One region of the Sphingomonas sp. TX0543 genome, then DNA from elsewhere that is predicted to be linked to it. Evidence: predicted binding sites of a transcription regulator. Region 1 holds the regulator's gene; each other region holds the start of a gene.
What was found. Region 1 encodes LexA, which represses DNA repair genes until DNA is damaged. Its sites were predicted from a motif close to GTTCCNCNCTTGTTCT; they were not measured.

Region 1 (2,264 bases):
GCCATGACGGGGCGATTGATGCCGGAGAGGCGGTGCGCATTTTTACCGGCGCACCGATGCCGCCGGGCGCCGATACCGTGCTGGTGCAGGAAGAAGCGGAGCGCGACGGCGCGTTGCTGCGCCTCGCTGGAGAGGGGCCGCGCTACCGCACGCGGAATGTCCGCGCGCGCGGCCTCGATTTTCACGCGAGCGATGTGCTCGCCACCACCGGCGACCGGCTGACCCCCGCGCGCCTTGCGCTGATCGCGACCGGCGGCGCACGCACCGTGACAGTCAGTCGCCGCATACGCATCGCGCTGGCCGCCACCGGAGACGAACTGGTCGAGCCGGGCAGCGGCGGGGGCACTGGCCTGCCGGAATCGAACCGGTTGATGCTTCGTGCGATGCTTGCGGATCTGCCGGTCGAGTTCGTCGATCTCGGCATCCTCCCCGATCGGCTCGATGTTCTTACCGAAGCGTTCGCCAATGTCCGGGCGGACATGCTCGTCACCACCGGCGGCGCATCGGTGGGCGATCACGATCTTGTCCGACCCGCCCTGGAGGCGGCCGGCACAGCGATCGATTTCTGGCGGATCGCACTGCGGCCCGGCAAGCCGATGATGGCTGGGCGTCGCGACGACTGCGTGGTCGTCGGCCTACCGGGTAACCCGGTGTCGGCCTTCGTCACCGGCATGCTTTTCGTGCGCCCGCTCGCGGCGGCGATCGCGGGCGCGCGCGATCCGTTGCCGCAAACCACGCGCGCGACGCTCGGCGAGCCCCTGCCGGCCAATAACGAGCGCACGGACTATCTACGTGCGGAACTGCGCGGTGGCCTGCTTTACACCGCCGCGATTCAGGACAGCTCGATGCTCGCGACGCTGGCGCGCGCGACCTGCCTGATCCTGCGTGAGCCATATGCTCCGCCCGCGGCAATTGGCGAATCGGCGGAAATCCTGCCGATCGCTTGACCTCTCCTCGCTTGTTCCGTAAAGGTTCCGCGTCTGTTCGCCTGCGGAGGATCGCGATGCTTACGAAGAAACAGCATGAGTTGATCTGTTTCATCCATGATCGCCTCGCCGAAACCGGCGTTTCTCCGTCGTTCGAGGAGATGAAGGATGCACTGGAGCTGAAATCCAAGTCTGGCGTCCATCGGCTTATCAGCGCGCTTGAGGAACGTGGCTTTCTGCGCCGCCTGCCCAACCGCGCGCGCGCGCTCGAAGTGGTGAAGATGCCTGAACGGATCGAGGCGGCGCAGCGTCAGCCGTCCGCGGATCAGGCCCAGCCGGCGAAGCGCGCGCTTCCGCAACCAGCGAATGATGTGATCGAAATTCCGCTCCACGGCAGGATCGCGGCGGGCATGCCGATCGAGGCGTTCGAGGGTTCGTCATCGCTGCCGGTTCCCGCGGCACTGCTGGGGGCAGGCGAGCATTTCGCGCTCGAGGTGGCGGGCGATTCCATGGTCGAGGCGGGTATTTTCGATGGCGATTACGCGCTGATCCGCCGCACCGAGACCGCGCGTGACGGCGAGATCGTCGTCGCGCTGATCGACGACAATGAGGCGACGCTCAAATATTTCCGCCGCGAGGGGGCGATGGTCCGGCTTGATCCGGCCAACCGGAGCTACGATCCGCAGCGTTATTCGCCGGCGCAGGTGCGGGTGCAGGGCAAGCTTGCGGGACTGTTGCGTCGCTACGATTGAGGCGATCGCGCTCGCTGGCACGACGCTCCGGCTTTCGCGGGTAGGCGCCGGCGGAGGTTAGTGTCCTGGCGGCAATGACCCACGGATGCCGATCGCCCGCAACGTGAACCGTCGCGATCCTTCCGCTTGCAAGGCTGATGGCGATGCCGCCGGTTTTCTCCAGCATCGGGCGATCCAATAGCAACCATTGCGGCGTGCAGGCGCGCGGCAGGCGACGGTCGCTGACGACGATATCGGCCGCGCGACACGCCGCCACCATCTGCGCCCACGCCGGCAGATATCCGCTGCGCGTCGCAAGGATGCGCCATCGCCGGCCGCCTGCCATCCTTGTGATCATGCAGGCATCCCGACTGCAGGCGGCATCCGGCTGCTCCGACAGCGGCAGGGGATCATCCTCCGCGCCGGCATTCTCCGCCAGCATCCCGCGCACATAGTCCCCGGTGCGGTCGCGCAGTATCGCCAGATCGCCGCGCGCGGTGCGGATCGCCACATGCCGTCCGTCACCGGTAACAAGCAGGTCCGGTGCCGGCGTTGCCAGCGCCCAGCCCGCACCGAGAGTTAGCGGGATGAAGCCGAGCCGCCGCCA
Region 2 (2,264 bases), 580 kb from region 1:
AAGCCCTCCAGCATGACGGCTTCGCCGCCGTGGAGGTGATCAGCGCCTGTCGAGTCGATGATGAGGCCGTCAGGCGGGTCTGGAGCCACGATAGGCGCATAGCGGAGGAGCCACACCGCGAGGCGCTCAAGGGCCTCGTCGTCGGCTACTGGCTGGGCATCCTGCACGATAAGAGCCGGCACCAGGACCTGTGCCTTAGTGACGGGCATGCCGGCGCGCAGTCCGGCGGCCTGGGCCGCAGCATCCGCCGCCAGCACCACCCGCCTGTTCCCGTCGCGGCCAATCAGGACGAGCGGCGCCTCAGCCGGAGGCGCCGCGTCGCCAGCCTTCCGCCGAAGCCGGTCTGTGGACCAGTTCGGCAGGAAGAGCGAGACGACCCGTGTCATCGCACGCCTCCAACTCGAAATCTGCACTTTCGCCCGCTCGGGCGCGGATGAGTTCAACCAACCAGCGTGCGCGGCCCACGCCGGGAACGGGTAGCGGCGTTGAGGGCATTACGGAGACGCGCCAGCGCGTCATCGCAGATGTCGGTTGGCCGAAATCCGTCGCCTCTGTCTGTCGCCGCCAGCGCCGCAAGGCGATCCCGAGCGAGCCGGCGCCTTCGGCCGCCAGTTGCAGGCGTCTTGATGCTGTCATCGAAAGGCGGGCGACCTCGCCGATGACGGCCCCGAGGCCGCCGTGGCGCAATCCTTCTTCCATGCAGGCGAGGACGGTCTTGTCGTCGCCGGCTTCGAGGTAGATCACGCGGTCGCTCGCGAGGCCTGCCTGGGCAATGGCGGGCGCGAATAGGTCGGCGCGCGTGATGCACCAGAGGATTTTGCCTTTGGTGCGGGCGGCGAGGCCCGCGCTGAAGGAAGCCGCTGCGGCTCCGTCGACCGCTCCGTTGCCGCCGCCGGCTATTTCATGCAGCGCGCCGAGGGCAAGGCCGCCGCCGGGGAGTCGCGAATCCACCTCGGTGATTCCGAAAGGAAGGACCGATTTGGCGCGCCGGCTTCGGCCTTCGATCTTCTCGATCTGCGCGCGCAGGGACTCTATGGCGGGCTCGGGCCGCAAGTGCGTTCTTGACCTCCGAAGGCGGCGTAGTCATGTTCGCGATTTGTTCTGATTTTCGGGTCATAGAGTCAAGAATGATTCTGCGGCCTTGCCGCTGCGGCGATAACTCGAAGCGGAATTTCCGAGCCCTGCGGGGGGATCAGGCCAGGTGCGCTTTGCGGCGCCGCAGGACGGGAGCGAACTCGGCCAGCCCCTGCGCTTCGAGAATGTCTATGAATTCCGCAACGGATGGCGTCGTGCGTCTGAGGTTTTCGCGCGCCCGCGCGATACTGCTTAGAAGGGCTTTCGGATAGGCTCGGTGCAAGGCCGAAAGGAAGGCGTCGGGCGACATAGCGGCGATTCCGTGAGGGGTGATCTGCGAAGCGGGAAAATCCTTCAGGTTCCAAGTGACGATCGTCTCGGCACCGCCAGCGATCGCGGCCGCCAGCACATGCCGGTCATCCGGATCGGGCAAGGAAAGGCTCGGAATCAGGCTCCGATGGTTGGCGACATTGGCGTCAGGCAGGACGGCTTTCATCATGTCGCGGGTGGTCTCGAAGCGCGCGACCGGTGTGCTGGGAGAATTGGCGGCGAGATTGCGTATCCATTCCGCGTGAATGTCGTTGGTCCAGCGCGCGGCGACTAAGCCATCGAAGGCGCACTGGATCAGCACATTGCGCAGATGGAAGGGATAGAGGACGCAGGCGTCGTAGACCGCGATGGGCGGTCTAGAGGCCATGGTTGACGACAAGATCCTCTGTGTCCTCGGCCAGGACGTCCATCGCCTTCTGGCGAGCGTCCAGCGTCTCCTTCAAGGCCAGCACGTCCTTCAGCGATGCCCGGCGGTGCTTTCCGACGTAGCGGAACGGCAGATCGCCGATGTCCATGCGATGGACGACGAGCGGACGCGAGATGCCCAGGATCACCGATGCGTCGGTCGGGCTCAGCTCCTGATCTTCCGTGAGCACGGCGACCCTCTCGCCGTTCAGCAGGCGAGACAGCAGCGTCTCGACGGCGCTGATGGCGGCCGGCGGAAGGGACAGGGTCTGCTCCCGTCCATCGCGACGCCGCACATGCAGCTCCACGTGATCGCCCTCTGCCAAGGTTGGCAGAGGCGTCACAGTCTTGCGGTCGCGGTCGGACAGACCGGCGAACTGCACCACTTGGCTGGCCATGATCGTGTCTCCTGACCAGCCAATATAAGGGTTGCGGGGCTTAACTGCAATAACTGA
Region 3 (2,264 bases), on a different contig from region 1:
ATATAGGAGAAGGCGCTCTCGCTCTCCGCCATCTCCAGGTGCATGAGCTCGCTGGTCGCGTCGTCGATGTAGACCAGCAACGTGCAGCGCGGGCCGCGGCCCTCGAACCAGTCATGGTCCGACCCGTCGACCTGAACCAGCTCGCCACGACACTCGCGCCGGTAACGTGATTGATGAAGCCGGGCCCGCTTCGCAGCCTTGGCCTTCCACACGCCCGCTGCCATCAGCATCTGCCGCAGCGTCTCGCGCGAGAGCGTGATCCCATGCTGCTCGGCCAGGTACTCACACGCCAGCGTTGGCCCGAAGTCGGCATAGCGCTCACGCACGATGGTGACGACACGCTCGCGGTATGCGTCATTGAACCGCCTGTTGCTCGGCCGCCCGCGCTTGCGGGACACAAGGCCGGCAGCGCCGTCGATCCTGACGCGGCCGAGCAGCCGGTAAATCTGCCGTGGGCAGAGGCTCAGCGATGCTGCCGCATCGCTGATGCGCAACTCGCCTCGCTCGACCCGCTGCAGAACATCAAACCGCGTCAGTTCGCTCTGGCTCATCGCAACCACCGTCATTAGCGCGCGCCCTCAACAGTGCGGGCGACATGCCATCCGTCGGCCGCGTTGACGTCGGCTGTGACATCTCTAACTTGCAGCCAGGTGACATTTGTACGTTGCGTCTACACCCTTACAAACGCGCAAGATCGATAATATATCTTATGTTAAATCAAAGACTTAGCTTATTTCCGGCATCGGTCTTGCAGAGACTGACGTGGCTTTTCCGCAGCTAAGGCTTGGCCAGTCAGTCGCGAATTAGCCGCGCCGTCGATCCCGCGCGCGAGCGTGTCGTGGATCTTCGTAAAGATCCTGCAGCGCGCGCAGCCGAAACGCGTTCCACCAGCGTTGCCAGCGATGCTCCTCGGCATCGTGGATCATGTGACATCGCTGGCATAGCGCGGCGAGGTTCCGCGGCGCGCTATTGCTCGGATCATGATCGAGGTGAGCACAGGCGAGCACGACATAGGTGATCCGCACGACGTCTAGCGCGAACAGGTCGCCGACGTTCACCCGCCGCCCCTCTCCCGATCGCCAGCATCGCGCTTCGCTATCCCACCAGCGCCCATCGCCCAGATGCGCGACGTGCCGAAGATGCGGTCGCCGGCAGCGTTCGCAGCGCCCTCCTGCCCGCACGAACCGGATCTGGTCCGACAGCAGCGGCCAGTCGATCGGGTACAGCCAGCGGTTTTCGGGGCGGATCGGCATCCATGACTCTATGAGTCATGCGAAATGAGAACAAAAGGAAAATCTCGTTCCCTTCATGTTCTTATCCAGCATATCATGCGCGCATGTCCGCGTGTGTGATTCCCCTGTCCCAACCGATGCCGATCGCCGATCTGCCGCCAGCGTTTCGCCTGAGGGTGGTGAGCGCGGCCGGCGCTGGCTTCCCCTCGCCTGCCCAGGACTGGGAGGAAACCGCGATCGATCTCGTGGCGCTGCTGCGCCTCGACCGCGCCGCCAGCTTCGTGTTCCGGGTCAGCGGACAGTCCATGATCGACGCTGGAATCTATGATGACGACGTGGTGGTGGTCGATCGCGACGCCACGCCGGTTAGCGGCCGCATCGTCATCGCCGTGGTCGACGGGGGCTTCGTGATCCGCCAGTTGGTCTGGCGCGACGGCAAGCCGGTCCTCGAGGCCCGCAACGCGCGGATGCGCTACGACGCGGTGATCGCGGATGAGAGTGTCGAAGTGTGGGGCGTCGTCCGCGCCTCCGTGCGCAACCTGCAGGGCTGACCGCCATGTGGGCGATCGCTGACGTCTCCAACTTCTATTGCTCGTCGGAGAGGGTATTCGACCCGTCGCTGCGCGATAAACCGCTCATCGTGCTGAGTAACGGGGACGGCTGCGCCATCGCGCGCTCCGAGGAGGCCAAGGCGCTGCACATCAAGATGGGTGCGCCGATGTTCAAGATTCGTGATATCGTCCGCGAGCATGGCATCCAATACCGCAGCAGTTCCTACGAATTGTATGCCGACATGAATCGTCGCTTCAATCAGGTCCTCGCCGAGCACAGTTGCACGGTCGAGGTGTACTCGATCGACGAATCGTTCTTTCGCCTGCCGGTGCTCCCGAACGGCCTGGGCGACGTGGCTGCCGCGCACCGCGTGATCGCGGCCGTCAAGCGTGCGACGGGCCTGCCGATCCGCATCGGGCTTGGCCCGACCCGGACGCTGAGCAAGGTTGCCAACGCCCTCGCCAAGGCGTCGGAGAAGGT

Region 2: the regulator LexA is predicted to act here: its motif matches at 1,088-1,103, upstream of ACM61V_RS11695 (ImuA family protein).
Region 3: the regulator LexA is predicted to act here: its motif matches at 1,300-1,315, upstream of ACM61V_RS21310 (LexA family protein).

The regions. Positions count from the first base shown of each region.
Region 1 is NZ_JBLZUS010000002.1:2,889,347-2,891,610, forward strand. Features, by position in the region: gene ACM61V_RS14495 (molybdopterin molybdotransferase MoeA) at 1-947, shown strand, start outside; gene lexA (transcriptional repressor LexA) at 1,004-1,678, shown strand; partial or broken gene ACM61V_RS14505 (ComEC/Rec2 family competence protein) at 1,755-2,264, opposite strand, start outside.
Region 2 is NZ_JBLZUS010000002.1:2,310,825-2,313,088, forward strand. Features, by position in the region: gene ACM61V_RS11690 (Y-family DNA polymerase) at 1-386, opposite strand, end outside; gene ACM61V_RS11695 (ImuA family protein) at 301-1,053, opposite strand; gene ACM61V_RS11700 (PIN domain-containing protein) at 1,193-1,771, opposite strand; gene ACM61V_RS11705 (DNA-binding protein) at 1,761-2,207, opposite strand.
Region 3 is NZ_JBLZUS010000004.1:345,375-347,638, forward strand. Features, by position in the region: gene ACM61V_RS21300 (ISNCY family transposase) at 1-566, opposite strand, end outside; gene ACM61V_RS21305 (hypothetical protein) at 804-1,253, opposite strand; gene ACM61V_RS21310 (LexA family protein) at 1,370-1,783, shown strand; gene ACM61V_RS21315 (Y-family DNA polymerase) at 1,789-2,264, shown strand, end outside.